DNA from 3 places in the Aurantivibrio plasticivorans genome. Region 2 is predicted to be linked to each of the others. Evidence: predicted binding sites of a transcription regulator. Region 2 holds the regulator's gene; each other region holds the start of a gene.
The links. Region 2 encodes LexA, which represses DNA repair genes until DNA is damaged. Its sites were predicted from a motif close to ACTGTNTNTANANACAGT; they were not measured.
Positions count from the first base shown of each region.

Region 1: dinB (DNA polymerase IV) is a predicted target of LexA. The motif match lies at 3,870-3,887, and genes of this name have one in related genera.
Region 3: recN (DNA repair protein RecN) is a predicted target of LexA. The motif match lies at 7,835-7,852, and genes of this name have one in related genera.

Region 1 covers NZ_AP036020.1:922,147-932,167, forward strand. The annotation lists gene ACZ5NB_RS04090 (efflux RND transporter permease subunit) at 1-1,370, shown strand, start outside; gene ACZ5NB_RS04095 (flagellar brake protein) at 1,484-2,161, shown strand; gene ACZ5NB_RS04100 (hypothetical protein) at 2,187-2,777, shown strand; gene ACZ5NB_RS04105 (hypothetical protein) at 2,846-3,643, opposite strand; gene dinB (DNA polymerase IV) at 3,912-5,036, shown strand; gene ACZ5NB_RS04115 (aminoacyl-tRNA deacylase) at 5,020-5,538, opposite strand; gene ACZ5NB_RS04120 (TonB-dependent receptor) at 6,059-8,245, shown strand; gene ACZ5NB_RS04125 (ABC transporter substrate-binding protein) at 8,344-9,978, shown strand; gene ACZ5NB_RS04130 (ABC transporter permease) at 9,978-10,021, shown strand, end outside.
Region 2 covers NZ_AP036020.1:1,663,101-1,673,121, reverse strand. The annotation lists gene mfd (transcription-repair coupling factor) at 1-567, shown strand, start outside; gene ACZ5NB_RS07435 (CsiV family protein) at 568-1,566, shown strand; gene ACZ5NB_RS07430 (cold-shock protein) at 1,668-1,880, opposite strand; gene ACZ5NB_RS07425 (S-methyl-5'-thioinosine phosphorylase) at 2,273-3,046, opposite strand; gene ACZ5NB_RS07420 (hypoxanthine-guanine phosphoribosyltransferase) at 3,167-3,736, opposite strand; gene ACZ5NB_RS07415 (mechanosensitive ion channel family protein) at 3,747-4,856, opposite strand; gene nagZ (beta-N-acetylhexosaminidase) at 4,925-5,980, opposite strand; gene lexA (transcriptional repressor LexA) at 6,282-6,887, shown strand; gene ACZ5NB_RS07400 (hypothetical protein) at 6,927-7,493, shown strand; gene ACZ5NB_RS07395 (hypothetical protein) at 7,757-8,221, opposite strand; gene ACZ5NB_RS07390 (DUF6586 family protein) at 8,527-9,057, opposite strand; gene topA (type I DNA topoisomerase) at 9,091-10,021, opposite strand, start outside.
Region 3 covers NZ_AP036020.1:3,303,369-3,313,389, forward strand. The annotation lists gene ACZ5NB_RS14800 (methyl-accepting chemotaxis protein) at 1-276, opposite strand, end outside; gene ACZ5NB_RS14805 (trypsin-like peptidase domain-containing protein) at 644-1,780, opposite strand; gene dapB (4-hydroxy-tetrahydrodipicolinate reductase) at 2,170-2,976, opposite strand; gene ACZ5NB_RS14815 (DUF502 domain-containing protein) at 3,033-3,626, opposite strand; gene dnaJ (molecular chaperone DnaJ) at 3,732-4,865, opposite strand; gene dnaK (molecular chaperone DnaK) at 5,000-6,925, opposite strand; gene grpE (nucleotide exchange factor GrpE) at 7,091-7,663, opposite strand; gene recN (DNA repair protein RecN) at 7,877-9,529, shown strand; gene fur (ferric iron uptake transcriptional regulator) at 9,551-9,958, opposite strand.

The DNA of each region.
Region 1 (10,021 bases), 740 kb from region 2:
TTAGTGGTGCCAGTAATTTTGGTGGTGAATCGATTAAAGACCAGGTGGGTTCAGTTTTTGTTGAGCTAGCGGATGGTAAAGATCTAGAAACCACGACACCACGGGAAGTGCTATTGGAAATTCGCGAAAAAACAGCCAACCTTCCCGGAATCAAAGTGATTGTTGATACCCCTCAAGGTGGGCCACCCGTTGGTCGCCCGGTCAATGTTCAGTTGGAATCATTTGATCGTGAGAAATTAATTCGCGAAGCCCGACGCATACAAAAAGTTATGGAAAACGATATTCCAGGTTTGATAGATGTTGTCGACAGTACACCATTACCCGGTATTACTTGGGAGATGCAGGTTGATCGCACACTCGCTGCGCAGTTTGGCGCAAGCTTAACCGAAATTGGTCGAGCGGTTCAGTTGGTTACTAACGGCGTGAAGGTTGGCGAATACAGACCAGACGATGCAGAGGAGCCAGTGGATATTCGTGTCCGGTTTCCTGAAGAGTATCGCGGCGTAAACTCACTCAAATTATTGCGTGTTAATACCAATCAAGGCGCTGTACCCATTGCGACGTTTGTGCAGCGCGTGCCGAGCCCCACCGTGGATAAAGTTGATCGCGTAGATGGCATCGAAGTGATGACAATAAAAGCCGGGCTAGATGATGGTGTGTTGGCTGATGACATGGTGAAAAAAATCCAAGCGTATTTGGAAGAGCATCCACTGGAAGATGATGTTGAGGCCGTTTTCCGAGGAAGCAATGAGGAGCAAGAAAACTCTCAAGCGTTTTTGGGGGTGGCGATGCTTTCAGCACTCTTTTTGATGTTTATCTTACTGGTGACGCAATTTAATAGTTTGTATCAAGCGGCCTTAATTCTATCTGCCGTCATCATGTCAACTGCCGGTGTGCTGCTAGGTCTAGTGCTGACGCAATCGGTGTTCAGCACCATTCTTACAGGTACTGGTATCGTTGCTCTAGCGGGTATTGTGGTCAACAACAATATTGTTTTGATCGATACCTTTAACTATTTACGTAAAGAAAACCCCCAGTTGAGTTTGGCCAAGGTAACCGTGATGGCCAGCGCGCAGCGCTTGCGCCCGGTATTTCTGACCACCTTCACAACCATTTTAGGGTTGTTGCCTATGGCGCTTGGGCTAAGTGTCGACTTAATTGGTCGCAGTATTGCGCACGGTGGCCCGATTGCTACGCAGTGGGTGCCGTTGGCGAGCGCAATTGTATATGGTCTAACCTTCTCGACATTTTTAACGTTACTGCTTACACCCGTTATGCTGCTGTTGCCGCAAAGGCTTGGAGAGCTATGGGTGACTTACGTACGACCATTGCGTCGCCATTTGCCTGTCATCGGCGCGCGCTACAATTAGTCCAGCACGGCCTGCACCCCGTCAATGGGGTGCGGTTTCCTTCCTCACGCTAACTACGTTCAATCGTCTACACTTTTATAAATAACCGCATTTATAACCGTAGTTCGCAGTGTATGACCGATTTTGCTCATCTTCATCTCAAATCTGGGTATCCCATACAGCTCCAGGTGCCTGACTCGCGCGGTAATAAGCAGCGATTCTTTTGCAAGTACATTGGCTGCACGGCGAACCAATATATCGTGACCTCAAAGCTTGTGACGGGCGGGCAAATAGAAGACGTATCAGCGGGTGTCACCGCGACCGCGCGGTTAATGATAGGTCGTGGAATTTGTGTGTTTCCAGTAAAAATTTTGATGGTACAAAACGACCCATTTCCCGTTATGTACCTTAGCTACCCTAAACAGGTTGAATTCAAAGAGATTCGCAACGCTGATCGGGTCGAGGTCAATTTGCCGGTGTTTGTACGTAGCGTCGCGAAGCAACATAACGCCACAGAAGGTCGTCTGACGGACATCAGCTACTCTGGCGCAAAGCTAGAGTTAAAGCAGCCGGTAGCGGTGATTGGTGATGAAGTTTATATCAGCAGTGATTTTCATATTGAGACGTTGCCTCACCATATCAACGTCAAAGCTAAAGTGCGTACACGAATAAATCCGCCCGACAAGTCGAAGTCATCGCCTTTGACAATCTTGGGTGTTGAATTTTTAGAGCAAGAACCAGAAAGGAAAGTAGTGCTCTATGCTTATGTTAGCTATCAGTTGGCGCAGTCTAATTTGCCAAATTTGCGTTAGCGGTTTGCTTTTCGCAGATGTTGCCATGGCTGCCGTCGATCCGTCGCAGTTATGGCTACCGCGCAATTATTATCGCTACAAAAAAGCACTTAACCAGGCCGTGGAAGTGGGTGAAGCCACCGAGCGTTGTCGATATGTAATCGCGGGTACTATCAGTCAGGGACGCAGTAAACCAGATCACCCGGTATTTAAAATTACTTGTCGAGATAAGCAGCGTCAGACATTCGCTTGGCTGATCGACGGCTTAAGTATGGAGATCATTAATCGTCCACCGCCACCCAATAGCGAGGAGCTGGCAAAGCAAAGGCGAATGAAGGAATATGAGAGTTATTGGGAGATCTGTTCAGCACAGATCGAGCTACGAACCGGGCAGATGCGAGGTGTGACTCGAGAGGTGTCTGGAATGCCCGAGGCTAAAGAGCAGGGTAAGGACGTGGTATTCGATGTGCGCTTTAATGCGGCAGGGACGAGTGGAAGTACCTTAAAGTACTTAGGCGTGTGTCGCTTTGCAGGGGACGAGAAGCATATTGACATTCACCCCTGGAAGGCAACGGACAAGGATGCTACGGAAGAGACGGATAATAACTCGTCAGGAGCTGGCGTTCCTGATCTGTAAACGTAAAAAAGGGCTCTTGGTAAGAGCCCTTCTTAGGTTGCGCGGCCTGTGGGCTGCGACTTCAATCATTATGCTTTCTTTTTTGCGGCTGCTTTTTTAGCTGGACGTTTCTTTGCCGGCGCTTTCTTTGCTGCGGCCTTTTTGGCGGGTGCCTTTTTGGCTTTTGCTTTCTTTGCGGCTGCTTTTACCTTGCTAGCGACTTTCTTTTCTTTCGCTAGCGCTTTTTTCGCTGCGGCCTTCGCTTTAGCAGCGAGTTTTTTCTCTTTTGCCTTAGCAGTGGCGGCTGCTTTCTTGGCAGCAGCTTTCGCTTTGGCTGCTAGCTTCTTCTCTTTTGCTTTAGCAGCGGCTGCAGCTTTCTTAGCCACAGCTTTTGCTTTGGCCGCTAACTTCTTCTCTTGCACTTTCGCTTTGGCGGCAGCCCGTTTGGCAACTGCTTTCGCTTTAGCGGCTAACTTCTTCTCTTCCACGGCTAATTTTTTGGCCAGCGCGGCTTCCTCTTTAGCGATAGCCTTGCCTAATTGGACGGCTTTGCTACGTGCTGATTTCAAATCGCCGAGGTGGCTTGCAGCATCTTTGGCAGCACTTTTAAGTTCTGCAACGGCGCTCTTTGCCGCATCAGCAGCCTTCTTAGCGGTGGATACTTGAGTGGCGTTAGCTTTTTTCTTGCGTAGTACAGCCACTTTTTTGCTGGCAGCTTGCGCCTTCTTGGTTGACGCAGCAGCTTGAGTTTGAAGCTTTTTCAGGTTTTTCTCGGCTTCGGCGAGTTGTTTATCTCGCGCTTTTTCCAACTCGGCTTTAGCTTTTGCTAGAGCGGCTTCAAGTTTTGCGATCGGGTCGACTGTTTTTGCTTTTTTGCGTGCGGCCATGGTGTATTCCTTTGGAATCGTTAATTAAATTTTAAAAAGTGGAGTGAGAAAGAGTCAGTAAGAATGATTAAGTGCCCCTGTCCTTGCAGCAGAGTGTGATTGGTCTAGATAAGCAGCCTAAAGTATTACTTTTCGGTAAAAATTCAAGCTTTTTTGCTCAGCGGTTGATCTAAATAGGCGTTGAAAACTCAACATGCTTGCCTATTAGGTTTATTTGTCGTATATATCTGTATATTAATACAGTTGTTTGTATGTGTGGAGCATTCTGGTGCAGCGGAAAATAATACATTGTGACGCCGACTGCTTTTATGTGGCAGTGGAGTCACTGTTTGATAAAAGTCTTATTGGTCGCCCCGTTGCGGTTGGCGGCGCAAGCGAAAGACGTGGCGTTATATCGACCTGCAATTACGAGGCGCGGGAGTATGGCGTTCGTTCCGCGATGTCATCGGCTCATGCTATGCGCCTCTGCCCGGATTTGTTAATTATCCCTCCCAATATGGAACGTTACAAAGAGGCATCGCGCCGCCTTCGCCGTATATTTGATGAATATTCGGAAATCATAGAGCCTTTATCATTGGATGAAGCATTCATTGATGTAACAGGGGCGGATCAATACCAGGGTAGTGCGACGTTGATAGCAGAGGAGATACGAAGACGCGCAAAAGAGGAGATTGGCATCACTGTGTCGGCTGGTGTTGGGCCTAATAAGTTTCTCGCAAAAGTGGCAAGCGATTGGCAAAAGCCGAATGGTTTAACGACGATTTCCCCGGCTGACGTCGATGCCTTTGTGAAGGCTTTACCGGTTTCACGTATCTTTGGTGTCGGCAAGGTAACGGCCCAACGTTTGAAAAATTTAGGCGTTGAAACCTGCGGCGATCTTCAATCCATGTCTGAGCTAGAGCTGGCGTCGTCTTTCGGCAGCATGGGTACGCGCCTTTACCAGTTAGCGAGGGGGCAGGATGATCGACCTGTAAAAACAAACTGGCGACGCAAGTCGCTGAGCGTTGAGCACACGTTTGCTGCTGATTTATCGGGCTTAGGCGAATGTTTGAGTCAATTGCCGGCGTTGAGTCAACAGCTTGTAAGGCGAATGCGTCAATTGGATAGAGGATATGAGCCGGTGAAAGGGTTTTTGAAGTTGAAATTTTCAGATTTTTCTGTCACGACAATAGAACGAGTGAGTGCGGGTACCACACTTAAAGACTATCGACGCCTATGCGAAGACGCAATTGAGCGAGGTGCGGGCAAGTCTGTTAGGTTGATTGGTATTGGTGTACGACTAAGGGACTCTCAGGTGGGCGACCAGCATCGCCAATTACCTTTGTTTCCCGAAAGTGGGCACGGGTTACCGCAAACGGTAACAACCCACTTAGCGGTTACCAATAGTAACTAAGTGGTACTTGCTTGGGTGGGGGATGGTAGCGTTGCGCGGTACTAATGTGTTCATGTAGTGAGTTATCCATTAAGCGAGTGAAGCTATTAACGTCTAATCGAATTAGATGCTCATGATCCCCTGCCTCAATCCATATATAACTAGCATCCTGCAAGCTATCATCCCAAATTACATCGATGTTATAGGCCATTCCCACGGCTGGGATTGCTCCAAATTGGCAGTCACCAAATAGCTCTAGGGTTTCTTCCTCATCCGCAAGCTCCATATGGCGATCAAAAATCTCGTTAATTGTGTGTCGCTTTACTTTGTGCGAGGCGGGAAGAACTGCCAGCGTATAGTTAAAGTCTTCGTCACGAAAGAGCACGGCTTTAGCCATGCACTGGGGTGGGATTTTCGCGCTGCGGGCCGTATTGGCCGAACCCTCAGCGTAGGGGTGCTGGGTGACAATATAGGCGATACCCATACTATCTAGGTGCTGCTTTAGCGAAGTCGCAATTCCCATCACTACGTCTCCTACAATGGTTTGCTCTTCAAAGGACTCTGGCCTATTTAGATGGCCAAAAACGTGGTCTTCGTTTCAAGTATAGGAGAGCTGGTGAGGAGGAGTGCAAAAATTTTTTCTTCTACTGTTTCAGTTATATAGCTCAAACTGTTCTATTCGCTACAGGGTTTATCTAGAAGAGTAATGAACAGTTAATTTCACGTTGAAGTTGAGTATGACTGGTGTGTTCGATTTGTTCAGTGTTAAGGCGGAGTGGCCAAATTAAAGGGCTGCAACGCAATTGCTATATAAAAAAAATACTGCACGTATTAGTTTACAATACAAACTATTGCCAAGCTGAGTTTGCTTGCTCTAGAATGATTTCATAGTTTGTAGTTAAAACTAAATATGGCAAAGGGCCTGTTTGGCCCACTATAAGAATAACGTCGCCTAGCCTGTTGATATCAACGTGTTACGAATTTCTACATTCCTGCCGCGGCGTTTTTACATAACAATAATGACTACTCCGGGAGTAACCTTAATGAATTCAAATCCACTTTACCGTAAAAAACTGTTAGCAAGTGCTATAGCTGTGCTCAGCGGTAGCGCAACAGTAGCGCTTGCACAGGATGATGCTTTCAACGGTGCCGTGCTCGAAGAGATTGTTATCACCTCTGAACGTCGTGAAGTTAACCTTCAAGAAACACCCATCTCTGCGACTGTATTAACCGGTGACTCCTTGATTCAAAAAGGTGTTGATAACGTTGATGAGTTACAGCAGGTTGCACCAAGCTTGGCGATCAATACGTATAATCGTTCCACATTCATTAATATTCGTGGAGTGGGTATCGCTCAGTCCGCACCGACGTCCAATCCGGGTGTAGCCTATTATATTGACGGTGTTTTGATTCCTCATGAGCAATTTATTGGGCAAAGCTTTTACGATATCGGTGCCATTGAAGTATTGCGCGGTCCTCAAGGGACGTTGACTGGGCAAAACTCTACCGGCGGTGCAATTTATGTTACGACGCCAAAACCTCACACTGATGAATTCTCTGGCAGTATCGACCAAACTCTCGGTAGTTACGGTTGGAGTCGAACTCAAGTAGGTGCCAACCTTCCTTTGGCAACAGACGTTGCGGCGCTGCGTATTGCGGGTGTTTATGAAACACGTGATGGATGGGTTGACAATAAAGGGCCTTCAACGGGAATGGACCCCGGCAGTAGCGATCTGAAAAGCATGCGAGCTAATTTATTATTAACGCCAACAGATAGCCAAACGTATAACTTTCGATATGAAACGTTTGACTATGAAACTGGCAATATCGCAGTAAAAGATCGTAACGACCCTAACGATGATCCATTTGAAATTTCGTACGATGGGCGCGGTTATTTAGACCAAAAAGGTTACCGAGCATCAGTTGAAGGTCGTTGGGACTTCTCTGACAATTTGGCGTTACGAGCGTTGTACTCTACTCAAGATGGTTACACAAAAGATCAGACTGATGGTGACCGCACCTCGACAGCGCCTGCAATCCCAACTGGATTACCCGCAAGCGGGGCTAACCGGGCTTTATATCCAGGTCGTATTAGTCGGGCGCAAACAGATTTCGAAACCGACATTCTCGAAGTTAACTTAATTTCAGAAGGTAACGAGACTGTGAATTGGGTGGCGGGTGCATTCTTTATGAGTGACGATGTACCGGTTATTTTAGAACGTGATAATTACAACACGGAGGACTTTGATACATCCAACTCAACGATTCAGGCCGAAGCGAAAAATACATCGAAGTCAGTCTTTGGTCAGATCGATGCGAATTTGAGTGAAGCGCTACAGCTAACCTTCGGTGCACGCTACTCGGAGGACGAGCAAGTCTATACCCGTTTTGCCTTACCTGGACCTCCTCCTCCCAACTGTTTTCCATGCGATACAACTCAGGAGTCGGATAAAGTAACAGGGCGTCTAGGTTTAAACTTTTTTGCTAGTGAAGATACCATGTTGTACGGCACGCTATCTCGCGGATACAAAGCGGGTGGTGTAAACCTGGATCCACGTCAAGGCGTGTTTGAGCCTGAAACTAATGACGTTCTCGAGCTAGGTGTAAAATCAGAGTTGTTCGATAGCCGACTACGTGTCAATGCCGATGTGTTTTATTCTGATTACGCCGATATCCAGTTTGCAAGCTTGAGAGCATTGTTTGGACCTCCTTTACCCGTGACAGAAAACGCAGCATCTGCAAGCGCGTATGGTTTCGAAGTCGAGTTAACGGGGGCGTTTAATGCATTAGGTTTCAATGTGGGCCTTAGCTACCTAAATGCGACCTTTGATGAAGATGTGGTGCTCAACGATACCAATGCTGGGGCGAACAATACGGTAGAGGCTGGAGATACACTGCCGTTCTCTCCCGATATTACGTTTAACGCGGGCATTCAATATGATTTCGAGGTCGGAGACGGCACGTTGATTCCTCGCCTACAGATTTCACATATTGATGACCAGTTGGCAACCCCGTTTGACCATCCTGAGACGCGTGTTGATTCTCGAACACTATTGGATGCAAAACTTACTTACTTGCCAACTGATGAGTTAATGATCGAAGGGTTTGTTACTAACCTTAGAGATGAGGAGTATGTTGCATCGCAAATTCAAAATTCATCGAGCGCAACAGGTGGGCCAATTTACGGTGCCCCCCGACAGTTTGGTTTGCGAGCAGTCTATAACTTCTAAACCTGTTTTTCATGAAGACCTTAACGGCCAGCCAGTTGTCGGCCGTTTACTCCAGTTAGAGTGTAGTGAGACGTGGAGTCTCCCCTTGCGGAGCGGGCTTGTCCCGCTCCTTTTTTATCTATACCTTGGGCATTATGTTGTCGAACATCCGAATTGTTTTATGTGTTCTTAGTGTCTTCGCTGTAAGCCTTGCGGCTGGTGCTAGCGAAAAACCAAGTGCGTCTACTCAACAAGCAACATTGCGTGTAGCGATGTCGACTTTGCACGAGGAAACTTTTTTACCCTGGATAGGTGGCGGGGGGAGAAAGTTCTACCTCGATACTATCTATGAATACCTGGCCTATCTTGACCCCGATACACACGAGCTATTGCCCGGCCTAGCAATAAACTGGCATGTATCAGACGATGGCATGTTGTGGACGTTAAATATTCGTCGGGGCATTCAATTTCATAAAGGCTGGGGCGAATTGACTGCGGAAGATGTGGTTTACTCTCTCGAGCGCTTATTGGACCCATCTGCGGTATCGGGGCCGTCGTCTTCAATGCGCGCTGTCGTTGAGCATGTACGCCAAACGTCACCCTATCAGCTACAAATTCAACTAAAAACACCAGACATCGCCTTTGTTCAAGGGTATTTATCGAATGCTATGCAGGCGATGATCGTATCGAAGCGCTATGTTACCGAAGTGGGTGATGAAGAGGCCAATGCAAAACCTATTGGTACGGGCGCATTTGAATTGGAGTCATTGCATAGTGGTGTGTCGATTATTGTGAAATCAATTTCACAGTCTAAGCCGCATTGGCGGGTTGAACCTGATTTCCAACGCATTGCATTTTATGCAGTACCAGAAGAGTCTACTCGTGTTGCGATGCTGAGAACCGGCGAAGCCGATCTGGCGCCCGTTAATTTTGACTCGATTAAAAGCTTAAAACGACATGGCCTGAATATAGTGTCGATTAAAAATTCGTGGTCGCCGATTGTGCGTCTCGGCGGTCTAGTCTCAAATAATGAGAAATATTTCAATGGCAAGGTGCCCTGGCAAGATAAGCGCGTTCGGCAAGCGCTTAACTATGCAGTGGATAAGCAAGCTATCTTGGATGCGATCTTTCATGGTGAAGGGCGCATTGCCGGGACCGATTTTCCAGCGCAAGAATTTTTTCCGATTAAGCCTTATCCCTATGATCCAGCCAAAGCCAAAGCATTGATGAAAGATGCTGGTTTTGAGAAAGGTTTTTCTGTAACGCTAAAAACCTTTACTACCAGCCCAGGTGCTGAGTTGCCGATTATTGGTGAAATTATTGCAATGTATTGGCGAGAAATAGGTATTGACGTTCGTATCGTTCCGATTGACTGGATATCGCTTCGAGGCGCGCAAATTAATGGCAAGACGACGGGTTTTGTCTGGACACATCGCGGTATCGCCTTCCCCAATCCGCTAGTCGGTTTGCAAGCCAGTTATACATCGGAAAGTGTATTTTCTACATTCTCCAACGACAACGTAGAAGAGATGCTGTCAGGCATCAGTAATGCGCTTGATCCTGAGGTTCGCTCTCAACGCATTCGTGAGTTCGGTGAGATGATTCACGACGAGGCAACCGGTGTGTTTCTTATCTTTAGTAACGAGCCATACGGTGCGACACAAAAAATTGGTCGCTGGCCATCCCTTAGCCAGCACGTCACGAATATGGATCTCATTACCAAAAGCACCAATACCGAGCAGGGGCAGAAATAATGTCGACCTATATTCTAAAACGCCTCTCTGAAATGCTGGTTGC
Region 2 (10,021 bases):
GAACAAAGCGGCCAAATAGAAAGTATTGGCTTCTCACTGTACATGGAATTGCTAGATAAAGCAGTTAAGGCCTTAAAGGCTGGCAAGGACATCAACTCGGATCTAACCGCTAGCACCAATGTTGAAGTGAATCTAAGCCTCCCGGCGTTGATTCCCGACGACTATCTGCCGGATGTCCACAGCCGTTTAATCATGTATAAACGAATTGCAAACGCTCAAAATAGCGATCAACTGCGAGAGCTTCAAGTTGAAATGATTGACCGCTTTGGCCTCCTTCCGGATGCGACCAAAAACCTCTTCCATGTCAGTGAGCTAAAATTGCGAGCAGAAACCCTGGGAATCATTAAAATTGAAGCATCGGTGGAACGCGGACGTATCGAGTTTTCAAGCGAACCACTCATCGATCCTTTGACCATTGTAAAATTGGTGCAAACCCAACCACAAAATTACCAATTAAGTGGCGCAAACCATTTGAAATTCAATGCCGAAATGGCCACTATCGAACAACGCTTTGCCAGTATCGAACAATTACTCGACAGACTGTCGCAAAAATCACAGGCCGCTTAAATGTTGCAAAAATCGCTTTTACGATACCTCACTCTTCCGCTGTTTGTCGGCGGCTTGTCTTGCTCTGTAAATGCACAGGAAAGCGAGGCTTCAGATGTTACTTGGTACACAGTCGAACTGATCCTCTTTCGTCAAGGAGGCAACCCCGATCATACAGTGGAGCAGTGGCGTAACGATATACGCATGTCATATCCATTAGAGTGGCGCAGCCTCATCCCCCAAAGCCTAGCACCTGAACCACTCGTTTCTGACGAAGAAATTCAAAGCCTCAGCGATGACAGTGCAATGTCGCTTGCCGCAAGTAACGGCGACAATAATCCAGCCAGTGAACCTGTCCTCAACAACGAAGACGATGGCGTTGAAAACGATTCTCCAGCGTTAATCATTGGTGATGATCCATTGATATTACTTGCGCCAGAGGAGCTACAACTCTCCGAACAGGTTGAAAAAATTCAACGCAATAACCATTACCGAGTATTATTTCATGGCGGCTGGCATCACCCTTTTGTTGAACGTGAAAAAGAGCGAGGCATCATAATTAGCGCTGGTGACCGCTTCGATCATCACCATGAGTTGGAAGGCAGTATCGAGCTCAAGTTGCAGCGTTACCTGCACTTAACCACCAACCTTTGGCTCACCCAATTTGCGACAAACTTTGGCGAAGAGAGTGAATGGCCAGAACTACCCTGGCCACCAAATCGGCAACGTCCCATTCAAGATTTAAGTACAAACAATTGGTTCACTGGTGGCTTCAATCAAAGTTTTAATAACGAGATCCAATTCGATTCTTTGGTAGAAAAATCATACGTAGTGAAAAACATAGCCCCTGTCGAGGTGACTCGACGCATGCGAAGTAATGAACTGCACTACATCGATCATCCGTTAGTAGGCATCCTCGTCCAATTCACACCCTATGATCCACTTGAAAATGTACAAGAAGACGTGATAGCTGAAGACGAAGGTGCAGAACAAAACCCACCCATTTCTTCGCCTAACTAAGCCTCAATAAGTGTAAGCCATTAACAAAAAAGGCCGGGAATTAATTCCTGGCCTTTTTTGTTTTTATCGATCAATAAATTGACTATCAGCAAGCGTGCTATTTAGACACAGACAACATCTTCTGCCTGGAGCCCTTTTTCCCCTTCCTGAAGAGCAAACTCAACTTCTTGCCCTTCATTGAGAGAACGAAAACCATCACCACGAATGTTACGATAATGAACAAATACATCTGAACTTGATTCCCCACAAGTGATAAACCCATAACCCCTTGCGTTATTAAACCACTTAACCGTTCCCCGGTTTCGATCTTCCATACTGCCTAACCTCGTTGATTTTTTATCATGTGCGCTATTGTTAACAACCGTCACATTCCTTTGTTGTCCACTCCCGTTTGCCTAGAATGCGCGCCAGCAAGACCTTACTCTTCAGGACATATTAGAAACCGTTTTACGCAAAAACGTGTTAGCTTAGTGACAAGCAACAAGCCCCAATAAAATCAAGACAGCTCTACATCGAAGGTGAAAACGTCCGGTATTTTATTCAAATTAGTAAAATGATAGGGAAGCGAACAGCACTATTTTCGTAGTCAAAGTTAACAAAAAATAACACCCAAATAGCGAAATGGCGGCGTAAGTGGTTTTTGGCACACCACTCATCATTATAAAAACCAACACTTACCAAAAAGCGAAAAGTTGTTTGAGAAAATTTAAGGGGGCGGGCTATCTCCTACAGAGCGGGCAAAGGCTTCAACGAATGACTTAACATCTTCAATTGAACTCTCCAATTGCTGATAAATTGCTTCAAGAGTAATGGCTCCTGGGCTCAGTCCGGCGGCCCAGTTCACCACCACAGACAATGAGGCATAAGGCAGATTTAACTCACGGGCTAACGCCGCCTCCGGCATCACAGTCATACCGATTAAATCACACCCATCACGCTCAAAGCGCTTAATTTCCGCTGCTGTCTCTAAGCGTGGGCCCTGAGCACAACCATAAACGCCGCCCGCAATGAGTTCGTGCTGATTTCGCTCAGCTAAATGTATCAACGCACTTCGCCAGCTAGGATCAAAGGGTTCTGTAAAATCAATATGCTCAACACCAGCCTCATCGCCAGTAAAATATGTGTGCTCCCGCCCATAGGTGTAGTCGATGATTTGGTCGGGCAGTACTAGAGACCCTGGCTGCATATCCGAACGGATTCCGCCGACCGCGTTCACCGATAAAACAGCAGCGACACCTACGCTGTGAAGAGCCCACATGTTGGCTCGATAGTTAATCCGGTGAGGAGGTAGCGCGTGACCATCGCCGTGACGCGGCAGAAAGACGACATCAGACCCACTTAATGTTCCAAAAACCGCAGGCGCAGACAACCCGTAGGGTGTTTCAATAACGGACGTTTCGTGGATGTTTAATTCTGGAAATTGATTAAAGCCAGACCCACCAATGACGGCGAAAGCTTTGCCCTCAAGTGAAAAACTCATCGATACCTCTTTCTTTAATGTGTTTACCGGGCAGCAAACGTGCTAACGCTTACTCCTCTATCTATAGAATATTGACTAGCCAGCAATTGACTGATTACCACAGGCGACCAATGTGGCCGACTAAGAGAGCAATAGCGACTGTAATTGATCATCGAGAGCATAGATGTTCTCAAGATTGCGACCATACCCCGCCACATCCATACCGTAACCAACGACAAATTTATCTGGCACCTCAAGACCGACATAGTCGGCACTTAACACGTGTTCATTTTTCTCTTTAGGCTTCGCTACCAGTACCGCGGTCGCAACTTTTTCTGCACCGCCGCGTCGACAATAATCAGCAATGGCCGCCAAAGTAATACCTTCGTCTAAGATATCATCGACGATGATAACGTCGCGGCCTTGTAATGACACTGATGGCTCAACTGTCCAAGATAGCTCATCGCCAACACATTGATCGCCATAGCGGCTTGCATGAAGGTAATCCACCTCTAGAGGAAAACGCAGTGATAACATAAGCCGAGCGAAAAAAGGTAACGCCCCGTTCATCACCCCGACAAGAATGGGCTTAGAGTGTCGAAAGTCGTTAGTTATATCCTTGGCCATACATTCAATAGCATTCTCTATCTGGTCACGTCGCCAAAGTAGCTCCGCATTTTGCCGAATGGCTTCGAATTGATCACTATTCATTGCGGTACGTCTACTTGCTAGTATTTTCCGGGACAACGCCTTGCAGTCTCACGACTTCAGGAACATGTAACGTTGATGTGGGGAACGCACACTCGGCACCATGCTGTTCAATAATATCGAATATTGAAAATAACACGCGCTGTTTGATCTCGTGATACTCAATCCAGTTCGTCGTTTTTGTGAAAGTGTAAACAAAAAAGTCGAGTGATGAAGCACCAAAACTATTAAAGTTAACAATTAACGTTTGAGAGTGATCAATGTCTTCATGACCTTCTAACATCGCCCTCACATCGTCAACTATTCCCGGTAATTTACTGGCATCGTCATAACGCACGCCAATTGTTTCGTAAATGCGACGATTCGTCATACGTGAGGGGTTTTCAACCGAAATATGAGTGAATGTTGAGTTCGGCACATATAATAAGCGTTTGTCGAACGTGCGGATTCGAGTTAGTCGCCAGCCAATTTCTTCAACTGTGCCTTCGATTTCTTGGTCCGGCGAACGAATCCATTCGCCAACCGAAAACTGCCGGTCAAGGTATACCATTAATCCGCCGAAGAAATTAGCTAACAAGTCTTTCGCTGCAAAACCAACGGCCAAACCACCGATCCCACCAAATGCCAATACACCACTAATACTAACGCCAAAAGTTTGTAGCACGAAAAGAACCGCGGTGATGATGACCGAAACCCGCAGTAGTTTTCCAACGGCTGTCACCGTCGTGATATCCATGGGCTTATTTTTTGTAAACTCTGGCTGCGTTAAATTTTCTTCCGCTTTGCGAATAAAAAGCACTAAGAACCAGGTAACGATAACGTTGACCCCCACCTTTCGCGCGGCATCTACAATATCGACTAACTCTGGAGACGTTTCCTTTATTGCAAACTCGATAGCAACAGACAACCCTACAAGCCAAATAAACCATTTTAGCGGCCGCTTCACAGAGCTAATCAGTGCATCATCCCACAAGGTCTTGGTCTGCTGGGTTCGCGCCTCAATCCGATCTAAAACAACCTTGGCAATGTACGCGACAATCAACGTGGTAAACACCACCAGAAAATCTTTCATTACCCAGAGATACGCCTCTGGAATCCACTGCTTTAGCCACTCTTCTAACATCCTGCCTTTCCTACTATTCGTTTAACGCTTTAATGAGATATTGTCGATACACCTGGCCGAGTGTAGGTTTAAATAATTTCTTTTTGTTGTGTTAATTCAGCCAATGATTCACGGACGTGTTGCCAACGTGTGGACGCTAACAGTTCTGCCCAGGAGACCTCTTGTCGAGCTTTCATAGAGGCCAAACGGGGGCTCGGCTCCAACGCCTGACCTTCAAGCCCCGCTACAACTTCATTTGCACCGTCACGATTGTTACACACCAACACCATGTCGCAGCCTGCCGCAAGCGCTTGCCGTGCGCGATCGGTGAAACTACCTGCGGAGCGGGCACCTGCCATATCTAAATCATCTGAAAAGATGACCCCTTGGTAAGCCAAATCACCTCGCAAAAACTCCTGCAGCCATTTTGAAGAAAACCCTACTGGCATGGGGTCAACGTCGGAGAACACAATATGAGCGGGCATGACCGCATCGAGTTCATGTTGCAAACGCATAAACGGCACCAGGTCTCGTGCTTTGATATCATCCATCGGTCGATCATCGACAGGCAACTCAAGATGACTATCCCCCACCACACTGCCATGTCCTGGGAAATGCTTGCCAGTGGTTGCCATACCGGCTTCATGCATTCCTGCCAGAAACGCACTAGCGAGCTCTACCACCTCTTCCGGCTTATTTGAGAAAGAGCGATCGGCTATGACACTACAATAAGCATCATCAACATCCAGCACTGGGGCAAAACTAAAATCCATTCCTGTCGCCAACACTTCACTAGCCATTAGCCAACCACAATCCTTCACTAAGCCTAATGTGTGTTCCTGATTGGTTCGATATAGAGGAAGAAATGCCTGCATGGGTGGCAATCGTGTATAGCCGTCACGCAAGCGCTGTACTCGTCCTCCCTCTTGGTCAACCGCAAGCAAAAGTTCTGGTCGAATATCACGCACGGCAGAGACCAGAGCGAAAATTTGCTCTCTAGATTCGATATTGCGCGCAAAGAAGATCACTCCACCAACCAATGGGTTTAACAACAAGGCTCTGTCATCTTCCGTTATTTCGGTTCCGATCAGGTCGACCATTACTGGGCCGAGCTTTAAAGGGGTTCCGGCTAAGCTTACTGCCATGGTTGATTGTCCTCGTGAGCAACTTGCTGGGTATATTTAGAGGTCGTAACCATATACCAACCTCCTCACAAGTTACAGCGCGCTGGCTATCAGAAATGACGGATTTAACGAAGAGCCGCCTACAGCAACAGAGAAATCGCGCAAAAATAAAACACTTGCACTGGCATTAACACTGTATATAATGCCATGTACTGTATATACCAACAGACTGTATAGGATAAACACATACAGTTTACATACCATTGACGGCACAGACGGATTGCGTTGACACCGTAAATGCAATCCAGCACGAGGACATAGCATGATTAAACTTACCGAACGCCAGGAAGAAGTTCTGCAGTTAATCCGTGATTATATTGAAGAAACAGGCTACCCCCCTACTCGTGCAGAAATTGCAGAGGAACTTGGTTTTAGGTCTGCCAACGCCGCTGAAGAACATTTACGCGCACTTGCACGCAAAGGTGCTATCGAGATGGTTCCAGGTGCATCTCGTGGCATTCGGTTACCCGAAAGCGAATCAGGAATTCCTGTCGTCGGCAGGGTCGCGGCAGGCAACCCCATTTTGGCAGAGGAAAATATTGAAGACTATTGTGATATTTCGCCTTCTTTTTTCTCTCCCCAAGCTGACTACATGTTACGAGTAAAAGGCTACAGCATGAAAGATGCTGGGATACTTGATGGTGACTTGCTCGCCGTTCACAAAACCAATCAGGCTCGCAACGGACAGATTGTTGTCGCTCGTATTGGCGAAGAAGTCACTGTGAAGCGTTTTCGTCGAGAGAGAAATAAGCAACAAGTTGAGCTTGTGCCAGAGAACGCTGATTTTGATGTGATCGAGGTCAATCTGAAAGATGACGATTTCGAAATCGAAGGTTTAAGCGTCGGGATTATTCGTCGCGGCGAATAGTTTCGCTGAAAAGCAAGGTAGATCAGAGGTAACGTCGTTATGTTCCCACAGCAGCTTTCTGAAACAACAGCATCATTTCCAGAGGATCTGGCTAGCGCAGCTTATCATGCTTCTAACTCACAGGGGCAGCTGTCTCCCCATGCGACAGCTCACGCCGTGACATCGCTCTCTATAGAGCTTCCCCGACTCAACACTCAGCAACAATCACTGTCACTGAGTGTTTATAGACACTGTCTCTTGAGTTCTATAACAAGCGCATTAACTACTGCAGACGATGATCTCGATCAATCTCGATGGGTAACGGTTATCGTGGATTCTTTGACCGCGCGCTGGCTTGCTTCGCAAACACTGAATAGTAAACATCTCCGCATCATTCGTGTCGATTGTAATGATGATGCACTTTGGTCCGCTTGGGAGGCATTGGCGCTGGGCAATAGTATGACAGTGATTGCTGCTCTGACTAATCTCACATCTCAAGAAAAAAACCATCTCGAACAGGCCGCGCAGAAAGGAAGCTCGCGAGCCTTACTCATTAACCAGCTTATTTCTATACCATCGCAGCAGGTTGATTATTTCAGTCCCGAAATACAAAACGCTGCAGCATAGTATCAGTAATCCAATATCGCTCTATAGAAACTTTTCCAAGGAAATGTTGCTGACGGGCTTCAAGGGTAAGTACGTTGCCTTACAGCCTGAAAATTCACAAGCGGTGTAAGACAAGTGGAAAACTAGAGCGGGTTATGTGGAACGTAATCCTAAGGAAATTACCTTTTAAGCCATTCGCGTACAACTCTACGTTGATTAGAGTCTCGACAGCATCCACATCTTTTATGAGTGATGATCTATCAACACTCATCGTGAGATATAAGTTAATGAACCAAATGTGACTCCATGGCGAGTGAATTCATGTCAGTACCACTCTCGCTATTATCGTTGTCGTTCTCCAAACTATTACTGCGCTTGAGGCCCTTAATTTGAGTCTGATCCGCACCCTTCTGCGGAGTAACTTCTGGTTCAGTCGATGTTCCAAGCGATTCTTTAGCATCCGACAAAGACGTCTGCTGTTCATTCTCTTCGCTTGTAGATTCAATTCCCAACTCGACCTGTTTTGCCCCATCACTGGTGATCGCCGCATAGTGATTGGCAACCTCAGCCACTCTCTCTAGGCCTGCCTCCATCATCACTTTCGCAATAGAGAACTTATCCCCCTCAAGGAAGCGTACTAGTTCTGTTGAAAATCGTATTGTAACCAGTGTTTGCGCATCATTTTCGCCCTCTCGCTGCAGCGCAACATCCCCGTTAGGAAGTTCTACGATTTCGTATGTTTTAGTCATTTTTTTCTCCAAATGGTACAGCTGTGCTTACCTCTGGTGTAAACATCTAACCCGTTTCTATTATTCCTTCGCGGTGTTAAAAACTCGAACGCGACAACTAAAGCCCCCAAACAGTCACAGCATACTGAATAACGTCGATCAAAGGTCGTGATTAAACTTCAAAAGCGACAGGTCAGCCTACTCACGGCCCCAGCGGGTAGACAAATTCTACCATCCAATTAACGCGCGCATGGAGTGCTGTTTTGAAATAGTCAGAGAAATGTGACAGATAAGGCTTTAACAACCGGGTAGTGCTTGGTTAGAACTTATTCTTCTGCGCAATGTATGCGTTGAGCGTCGATCAAAGACTGGGCTTCGCTCAACAAGCCTTTGACCATCGAAAGCCCATCGGTATTGTTTCGCGTATCAAGCGAGGTTGAGGCAATTAAACTAGGTGTCGCAGATGTCTGCACTGGTTGAGAGAGAGCATTGCCATTAAGAAAGCTACCAAGGCGTTGAGGATCACGCTCGAGCGATATCAAGAGGCTCAACCAGGAATCTGTTTGTGACGAGAGCTTCTGCCATTCTTGCAACTCTTTGCTATGAGGATGTGCAACACAGAAATACGCGATAACACTGCCAATGTTTTCGGGTAACGCAAGCAACTTTTCAGGCTTAGACTCTCCACTCAGCTCAGCCAAGAAAAATACGATGGCTTTGTGGAGCTGCAATATCGCCGCATCAAGTGCCGCATGTTGACGTAAACGCTGTTCGATATCAGGGTCCGGTGTTGGTTCAGCTGTTCTCAGCTGCACACGGACAAAAGCCAGCCGTTGGTTAACCAGTGTTGATATCATTTAAACCCCTAAAACTCGAACTCAGTACCCTGGCTATTTCTTTTTCGCACTGGCTTTTTTCTTAGGTGCTACTTTTTTCTTTACTGCGGTCTTTGCTTTTGGCTTCGCCTTGGCCTTCGTTTTGGCAGTAGTGCCCTGTGCAACCCATTTGCCGCCCTCGTAGAACGCCTTCCAGCCCGTTGCCTTTCCTTCAACTTCCGACTGTACGTACTGCTCCTTGGTCTTCCTACTGTAGCGAATAACCGTTTTTACCCCATCTGGGTCTTCGGTAGGCGCACTGAATAAAAAGCTATATTTTGGATCGATTTCATCTTTGTGAGGCAAAATTTCGTCGACCAGTGGTGCACGAGTTTCGCGGTTTTTCGGAAATTGACTTGCAGCCAAGAATAAACCTGAAGCCCCGTCACGCAGCACGTAAGTATCATCAACCTTTTCACAGGCAAGCTCTGGCATCGCCACCGGATCCATTTTGGGCGGTGCCGCTTCGCCATTTCTCAATAGCTTGCGGGTATTTTTACAGTCATCGCTTGTACAGCCAAAGTATTTACCAAAGCGCCCTGTTTTAAGCTGCATTTCACTACCGCATTTGTCGCACTCTAGGGTAGGCCCCTCGTAACCTTTAAGTTTAAATGAGCCTTTTTCGATTTCGTATCCACTACAATCTGGATTGTTACCGCAAATATGTAGTTTTCGTTGCTCATCTAATAGGTAGCTGTCCATTGCGGTGTTGCATAATTTGCAGCGTCGGCGTTCACGGAGTTGCTTTGATTCAGCCTCTTCATCTTCATCAACATTCACCGCTTCGTCGCCAGAGACCAAGTTCATGGTACTTTTGCAACGCTCTTTAGGCGGTAAGTTATAACCCGAACAGCCTAAAAATACCCCTGTACTGCCGGTACGAATCTGCATCGGACGTCCGCACTGCTGGCACTCAATATCCGTTTCAGTCGGTGAGTTTCGTCGC
Region 3 (10,021 bases), 1.6 Mb from region 2:
ATCCGTCTCATCGTAAATCACCGCCGCCGCTACGCGCTGATTCGCGGTTAGCGCGAGTAAGGTGTCACGTGCCGAAACATCATCCCCAAAGGCGATTGCACCATGAGTACTCCCACCAACAATTTTGGCCAGCGTAATCGACTCTTTCTCAATAGAACTATAAAGCCTATCAACCTCCATGCTTAGCGCTGTCATATTTGATCCAACGACCGCCAGCACGCTGGTGAGCGTAATACCCAGCAACACCTTCCATTTAAGTGAAATACTTCCAAACATCTCAATCTGCCCTTTAAAAAAAAGTTTTATACTTCTTTTTTCAGCATAGACGTAAATTTCAATACCACCCAGTTTGGAAGGAAATAGCTTTTAGTCGTTCGCTTTTGAAAACGTTAAAGTACGCTTCAAAAACTAGCCGCCGATTTCAATGAGGAGTATTTTGGCCGACCTTGCAAGCAACCCCGCAGCGACAAACGCAGTCATTGCTGCAAAGCGAATTGCCCCCACTCCAGTACTACTTTTTTTAGAGGGGGGGGAGGGAGAAACATAAACTATTCACTTAAGAATTTAGGTTTGGGGCTCTTGGTAGTAAAATTTAAAATCCATAGCAAGACTAAAATCACTTGCCAGAAAATTTCCTGAGAGATTACTCTTGTAAATATTTAGAAAATTCACTTTTAATAGTACTAATGGGAATAGCGAGGCCAAACCCTTCTGAGTGCCCTTGCTGATCTGCCGAAACCCTCTGTGTATTAATACCCAAAACATCTCCGTTCGAATCAATTAACGGGCCACCGCTATTTCCGGGAAGAACTTTTGCGTCTGTGACAATCTCTTCACTGGATGCCCTCGTAATAATGCCGGACGTAACCGAATCACGTCGTCCAAGCGGGCTTCCAAGTGCATAAACAGGAACACCTTGCCGGGCAGAGCTCATGCTCCCTAGGTTTAGATGCGGCGTAACAAAGCCAGTCACCTGCAACAAAGCAAGATCATTTGTCGATGACAGTTCCAGCAAATGTGCCTGTCCAATAGTGCCATCCTTGAAAACAACCTTAAAATGCTGAGACAGAGAAGCTGCTGTACTGGTTCGACTGAACGTTCGTTTGCGCTCCCTAAATTCTCGCTGTCGTCGGTTGGCTTTATCCACCGCTTTGTCGTAAGCCCTTTTCATATCATTAAAACGACGCTTATATATCCGATATTCCTCAGGAGTTGTTGGGTCTATGTAATTCCCAGGGGCAGACACTTCTTGTCGCATTTGCCTCAATGTCGCTTCCATCGATTCCAAGCGACGCTTCTCTATTTGATTGTCTTCGAACATCTCAGCAATTACACGCTCTTCTTTATCGAATTCCCCCTGCTGCTCTGCCCAACTCGTAGATGATTTCGGCCTGATCACATGCTTGTTGGTAACCAGGTAACCACCATCAGATATAAAGAAACCAGAGCCAACGGCCACGGTTGTTTCAATTGAAACAACCGCAAGTGTCGCCTCTTCGACCACCGACTGAGGGTTATAAAGTGCTTCAAGTTTTGCGGACAAGTCGACCCAGTCATCCTGGTTTGCAACCACCTTAGAAGACGCACTACTAGAGGGAGCCTCCATCTCCTCCACCTTAACTTTTTCCGCTGGCTTTTTATCGGTGTAATGCCAACGGCCATTTTCGTCTTTGTATCGATAAATTTGAGCCTCACTTGTTACAGGACAGCTCAAACTAAACACCCCCAAAAGCACCAAAATCGTCAACTGAACTAAATTCACATTAATATCCCTTGCCATCTAAATCCCATGATTCAATTATTCAACTTACAATGAAAGTCGAAAAGTACCACTGCCATGCCGATTAATCAAAATCTCACTAAATTTATTCCAAAGAGTTCTCGACAGTCATACTACCCGATATTGTTCAGCTTTTGCTTGCCAATAAGCTGCAACAAATAGGACCAACCCCCACCCATGCTTAAATACACGCCGATGCAAAGTTTGCGAGGTGGGGTGGCCTTGGGCGACCTTGTGAGGCATGGATGCCGAAGAGAGCTACAGGGACGTATTAACGCGTGTCGCGCAAGGCCGTCCCACTTCGCAATCCGAATCTAGTTCCACCACCTCAAAAACAAGAAAGCCCAGCAGAAGCCAGGCTTTCAAAGTCATTCATCCAAAATTAAAAACTATTTAAGCCCCAAGACATCCTGCATATCAAACAACCCTTTATCCTTCCCAGCTAACCACCCAGCCGCACGCACTGCCCCACGCGCAAACGCCATCCGACTAGACGCCTTATGCGTAATCTCAATACGCTCACCATCCGCCATAAACATCACCGTATGATCACCATGTACATCACCACCACGCACAGTCGCAAAACCAATCGTCTCACGATCGCGAGCACCGGTTTGACCTTCACGACCATACACCGCCACTTTTTGTAAATCACGATCTAACGCATTCGCCAATACTTCACCCATCGCCAAGGCAGTACCCGATGGTGCATCCACTTTATGACGATGATGTGCTTCATACACTTCCACATCGTAATCATCGCCACAAATACTGGCCGCCATATCGAGTAGTTTTAACGTGACATTAACGCCGGTACTAAAATTCGCGGCAACACACATAGCGGTTTCAGATTGGTTGGCTAAAAGAGTTTCTTTCTCTTCTGGCGTTAAACCGGTTGTACCTATCACAATTTTTTTACCGTGCGCAGCACAAATTTTGGCGTTAGCCAGCGTAGCGGCTGGTACAGTGAAGTCGATCAAAACATCAAAATCATTTACAACGCTTTCAAGATCACCAACAACTGCAACACCATTTTTGCCAAGCCCAGCAAGCTCACCGGCATCAGCGCCAAGCAAACTACTTTCTGGCCGCTCAATTGCCGCTGCCAACTCAACGCCTTCCGCTTGCGATACCGCATCGATTAACATTTTACCCATTCGACCAGCCGCGCCGGTCACTGCAATTCGTGTTGTCATGATTTTGCCTTTACTTCAAATTTTGATTCAAAAACGATTAGTAAATTTACTAGGGACTATTTTTCAGCGCTATCCATGCTGGAATCACTGTGATTGATGTGTGCCGTTATGACTTGCTGCATGGCTTTTTGCACGGGGATATCTAACGGCGTGCATTTTTCTTTATCCATATACACTAAAAACCCGCCAATCATGTAGCTCATCGGAATGTAAACCGCTACTTGGTCAGTATTCTCCCCCAAAGCAATGTGCTCGTTAGTGACAAAGCCAATCATGCGCATACCATTGACTTCCACAGCAACAACACTTTGCATATCGTGCTCATTGGAGCCGGTTAAAAACCCTAACAGATCTCGCGCACTAGTGTAGACGGTTTTTACGAAAGGAATTTTCTCCATCAAGAGTTCGAACCAGACAAACAGCTTCTCAATCAAATAAGCTTGGGCCAACACCCCCAAAGCAAAGACGATACCGAAGGTGGATAGCAAGCCCATACCGGTGATGTACCAGCCTTCTGGCAGCAACCACTCGAGAGGAACGCGAAGCATTTGCTCAGCGGTAACAAAGACCCAATAGATTAAGCCGAAGGTAATGAGAATCGGCAGGGAGAAGAGTAAGCCTTTTAGAAAGGTATTTGTGATGGTTTTCATTGCCGCTTCGCCAGATAGGTTAAAAAGGGAAAATAACACCTATAACGAAAATTGGCGACACTTGGTCGCCAATTCTGTGGTTTAAACCTCGATGCTGGTATGGGTTTACAACTTCATATCACCAAAGAAGTTTTTCATCCCTTCGAACCAGCTTTCTTGGCGAGGCGAATTAGTGTCGCCTGACATACTGGCCTGGAACTCTTTTAACAAGTCTTTTTGTTTACCGTTAAGCTTCACCGGTGTTTCTACGACAACACGGCACAGCAAGTCACCAGCAGCACCGCCACGAATTGGCGTTACACCTTTTCCGCGCAACCGGAATAGCTTGCCAGTTTGCGTTTCCGCCGGAACCTTCAACTTCACACGACCATCAAGAGTAGGCACTTCCAGTTCACCGCCTAGCGCGGCATCGACAAAGCCAATAGGCACTTCGCAATAGAGGTTTTTGCCGTCGCGCTGGAATATCTCATGCTCTTTAACCGACATTTGCACATACAAATCACCGGGAGGCCCACCATCCATCCCCGCTTCACCTTCGCCAGCGAGACGAATGCGGTCGCCGGTGTCGACACCCGCAGGCACTTTGACGGATAGTGTTTTGGTTTCTTCTACTCGACCTTGACCGTGACAATCACCGCAAGGATCGGTAATGATAGAGCCTTTACCGCGACAGCTAGGGCACGTTTGCTGGACGGAGAAAAATCCTTGCTGCATACGCACCTGGCCGATACCACCACACGTAGTACATTGACTAGGCTTAGTACCGGATTTTGCACCGGTGCCATCGCAGGTTTCACAGCCCACCAGGGTAGGAACGCGAATTTTTACACTGGTACCTTTAACAGCATCTTCCAAGCTCAACTCTAGGGTATAACGAAGGTCTGAACCTCGGCTTGGCCCGCCGTGGCCGCCACGGCCACCACCCCCGAAAATATCACCGAAGACATCGCCGAAGATATCACTAAAATTACCGAACCCACCGGCACCGCCAGCGCCGCCCATACCGCCCATCCCTTCAACACCGGAATGACCAAATTGGTCGTAGGCTGCACGTTTTTCTTTATCCGAGAGAATTTCGTAGGCTTCACTCGCTTCTTTAAATTTTTCTTCAGCTTCTTTATCGTCAGGATTGCGATCAGGGTGGCATTTCATCGCAATACGACGATAGGCTTTCTTCAGATCCTGATCGGATACGCCCTTTTCAACACCTAAAATTTCGTAGTAATCGCGCTTTGCCATAATCCTGCTTCTACCTGCCCCCAACAACGTAAATTACTTGCCGCATAACTGGCCAAGGCCCGGGGTATTTAGCCTGACCAGATACAACAAACGCGGAGCAAGCTCCGCGTTGTGAACCCTACTCTATCGAAGGGTTATTTATCTTCTTTAACTTCTTCAAACTCAGCGTCAACAACACCATCGTCCGCCTTGCTATCAGCTTGCTCTGCACCTGCATCCGCACCTTGTTCTGCCTGCGCAGCTTGCTCCGCATAGAGTTTTTGCGCCAGTGAACTAGAAGCCTCTGTCAGTTTAGTCGTTGCCGCTTCGATCTTGTCTTTATCGTCGCCTTTGACTACTTCTTCCGCTTCTTTTATCGCGGTTTCGATGGCAGATTTCTCTTCATCGCTCGCTTTGTCGCCCGCTTCGGTCAAGGTTTTTTGCGTTGCATGGATTAAGCCTTCAAGCGTGTTGCGTGCAGCAGCCAGCTCTTCGAACTTTTTATCCGCTTCCGCATTCGCTTCCGCATCTTTCACCATTGCTTCGATTTCTTCGTCACTCAAACCGGAGGACGCCTTAATCACGATTGACTGCTCTTTACCCGTTGCTTTGTCTTTCGCGCTTACGTTCAAGATACCGTTAGCGTCGATATCGAAAGTCACTTCGATTTGTGGCATGCCGCGTGGCGCAGGAGGAATATCCGCCAGGTCAAAACGACCGAGCGATTTGTTTTGCGCTGCTTGCTTACGCTCACCCTGCACAACGTGAATCGTTACTGCAGTTTGATTGTCTTCCGCGGTTGAGAATGTTTGCGATTTCTTAGTAGGAATCGTGGTGTTTTTCTCAATTAATGGCGTCGCGACACCACCCATGGTTTCGATACCCAAGGTCAAAGGCGATACGTCGAGAAGCAATACGTCTTTCACATCACCCGCCAATACGGCGCCTTGAATCGCTGCACCCATGGCGACCGCTTCGTCTGGGTTAACGTCTTTGCGTGGCTCTTTGCCGAAGAACTCAGCAACTTTTTCTTGAACCATCGGCATACGCGTTTGGCCACCTACCAAAATCACGTCGTCAATATCGCCAACAGATAAACCAGAATCTTCAATTGCTTGTTTGACTGGATCTAATGAACGCTTAACCAGCTCTTCAACCAGTGATTCTAATTTCGCGCGAGTCAACTTAACCACCAAGTGCTTAGGACCGGTTTGGTCTGCCGTAATGTATGGCAAGTTCACTTCGGTTTGTTGGCTAGAAGACAATTCGATCTTGGCTTTTTCTGCCGCTTCTTTTAAACGCTGTAGAGCCAGTGGATCGTTATGAAGATCAATATTGTTAGTCTTCTTGAAGTCTTCCGCTAAGTATTCAATCAAACGCAAGTCAAAATCTTCACCACCGAGGAACGTATCACCGTTGGTTGAAAGCACTTCGAATTGGTGCTCACCATCGACATCGGCAATCTCAATGATAGAGATATCAAAGGTACCACCACCCAAATCGTAAACCGCGATAGTGTGGTCGCCTTTCGCTTTATCCATACCGTAAGCCAAAGCCGCGGCGGTTGGCTCGTTAATGATGCGTTTAACATCTAACCCAGCAATCTTACCGGCGTCTTTAGTCGCTTGACGTTGTGAGTCGTTAAAGTAAGCCGGAACAGTGATTACCGCTTCGGTAACTTTTTCACCGAGATAATCCTCCGCCGTCTTTTTCATTTTCTTCAAGACTTCTGCCGAAATTTGTGGTGGTGCTTTCTTGTCGTCCTTCACCTCAACCCAAGCATCACCATTGTCAGCTTTAACGATCTTGTATGGCACCATAGAGATGTCTTTTTGAACGACATCATCAGTGAATTTACGACCGATCAAGCGCTTAACAGCAAACAGCGTATTGTTTGGGTTGGTTACTGACTGACGCTTAGCGCTCTGACCAACCAAGATCTCGCTGTCATCTGTAAATGCAACGATGGATGGTGTAGTACGATCGCCTTCTGCGTTTTCGATAACTTTGGCTTTACCGCCTTCCAAAACTGAGACACAAGAATTCGTTGTTCCCAAGTCGATACCGATAATTTTACCCATGTGTTTTCTCCAAAAACGTAACTCTTACATTTGAGCCGCCGGGTCTGTATAACGGGTGACTCACTTTTTTAACTTGCTACCTTATATTGGCCTGATTTTGGGGAATTCAACCCCGATATCCACACTTAAATCAGGCTTTTTTAACCGACGCTAAAACGCTCCGTATTAGGGTGCTTTCGACACCACCACCATGGCTGGACGCACTAAGCGACCATGCAAGGTGTAACCCTTTTGGAATACATCCATTACCGTATTTGGCTCGAGATCGGGATTAGCGACGGCGGTCATCGCTTGATGCAACTGTGGATCAAAAGGCGCGCCCGCTGGGTCGATAGCCTCAACACTGTTCTTTTCCAACGCTTCTACCAACGACTTCAACGTCAACTCAACGCCTTCAACGATTGCTTTAACCGCTTCCGATTCGTCACCTTGAGATGCGGCTAGTGCGCGCTCTAAGTTATCCACCACATTCAGCAGATCTGTCACTAGCTTTTCTTGACCAAATTTATGAGCCTTTTCCACATCTTGCTGAGCTCGACGCTGAGCGTTCTGAGCATCAGCCACAGCACGCAGCGCTTGGTCTTTGGCTTCCACTAACTCTTCCTGCAGACGGGCCACTTCACTTTGAAGGTCGCCCTCGGTCGCTTCGGTACTTACTTCGGCGTCTGCGGCGGTCTCTACCTCGGAGTTCACACCCTCTTCCACATCAATTTCTGCAGATTTTGTCTCGTCGGACACGTTTCTCTCCCCTAGCAATAACAACGTCTATTCAGTTTGGCCAATAGGCCAATTACTTCCACTGGCGGGAATATGGGGGCAACTGGACGCCTTTCAAGCGTCCTTTAGGAGAAATTTTGCTGACATACCACGTAGATTTCATCGCTCTCAGCTAGCCAATCGACAAAAAACACTGTATAAACAACCACTAAAATTCTTTGGAGACTCGGCCCCGTGTTGACTCACCTCAGCATCAACAACTACACCCTCGTTGAACATCTCGATCTTGAGCTGCATTCTGGTATGACGGCCGTCACCGGTGAAACCGGCGCGGGAAAATCGGTAATGCTCGATGCTCTCGGCCTTACCTTAGGCGATAGAGCCGATGCAGACCGTATTCGAGCCGGTGCAGACAGGGCGGATATCAATGCCAGCTTCGACATTAGCGCCTTACCCGAAGCGCGTGCTTGGCTGGAAGATAACGCGCTAGAAGGTGAACCGAATGAGTGTTTGTTACGCCGCATGATTAGCGCCGAAGGCCGCTCAAGAGCCTTTATCAACGGGCAGCCCGTAACACTCGCACAAATAAAGGCCCTTGGTGAAATGCTGATCGATATTCATGCCCAGCACGAGCACCAATCACTCCTCAAAAAAGAAACACCGCGCCGCCTGCTCGATGATTACGCAGGACACACGGCACTGGTGAAAGAAGTGAGCGCTGCATTTCGTGAATGGCAACAACTGGCAAAGCGCTTCCAAACATTAAAAGATAATGCTGACGAAGCCGCTGCACGAGTGCAATTACTGAGCTACCAAGTCAACGAACTCGATCAACTCGACCTTCAAGCCGGGGAAATCGATCAGCTCGTTGCGGAACAGAAACAGTTGGCCAACGGCGAGAGTATTCTCAACAACAGTTATCAACTCACAGCGCTCTGCGGTGGTGAAGAACAGAGTGTTTTAGAAGGTCTAAACCGAGCGCTCTATATCGCACAGGGCTTACCACAGGACATCCCCGCCGTTGGAGAATCAACCCAGTTGCTCATGTCTGCCCAGATTCAGGTAGAGGAAGCCATCAGCGGTATGGAACGCTTTATCGACGGCTTTCAGCTCGACCCAGAGCGTTTGCAAATTGTCGACGAGCGCCTATCAGCCATCTTTGAAATCTCTCGAAAGCACCGCATTACACCGGAAGAGCTGTTTGATCTCCACCAAAAGCTCGCCGAAGAGTTGACTGAAATCACTGGCGATGACGCCGACCTTGATCAACTTGAGAAGAAATGCATCGCACTTGAATCGCACTACCGCTCTCTCGCTCAGAAGTTGTCAAACCAACGCCAAAAAGCAGCCAACAAACTGTCCAAAGCCGTTAATCAGCAGCTCCATAAACTGGCCATGGAACATGCCAACCTACAGGTCACATTAGTGCCCAATGAGGGTAATGCGCAGGGGGCAGAGGATATTCAACTGTTGATAAGTACCAACCCTGGGCAGCCGTTGAAACCATTACACAAGATTGCGTCTGGCGGTGAACTGTCGCGCGTCAGCCTAGCAATCCAAGTGGTGACTGCACAAACATCGGCGACACCTACCTTAGTATTCGATGAAGTGGATGTAGGTATTGGCGGCGGCACGGCAGACACTGTCGGCCAAATGCTGCGACAGCTTGGAGAGAAAGCACAAATTCTGTGTGTTACCCATTTGGCACAAGTGGCCAGCAAGGCACATCAGCATTTTCTCGTCAGCAAAAGTAAGAAGAAAGGCAATATGGAAACGGCGATTCTGCCACTATCCGGAGACGCCAAGGTAGAAGAAATTGCGAGGATGATGGGCAGTGATAAGCTCACCGCCACATCGTTGGAGCACGCCAAAGAGCTAATGGCATAACAGTGCAAATAGCGAAGGAAGTTACTTCTTAGGCTTTACGTACAGTACCAATGAGTGCCCCACCAGCTCGTAACCATTTTTGTGGGCGATCTCGAGCTGTAAACGCTCGATTTCTTCACTGTGAAACTCAACAACAGCACCAGATTCGACACAGACCATGTGATCGTGATGATCCCCTTTGGCGAGCTCGTAGACCTTATGGCCGCCGTCAAAGTTGTGGCTCATCACAAGACCGGCGCTTTCGAATTGCGTCAGAACGCGATAGACAGTGGCTAAACCCACATCTTCACCACTCTCTAACAGTGATTTATACACATCTTCCGCACTGAGATGACGCTCTTCAGAACCTTCTAAAATTTGTAGGATTTTTACACGGGGCAAAGTGACCTTCAGCCCAGCGTTACGTAATTCAACATTTTCAGATGACATTTCAGGTCCTTAAGGTCTTTCTCGCTAACGCGGTTAGTACTTATTATCTGCAGCCAGCATTAC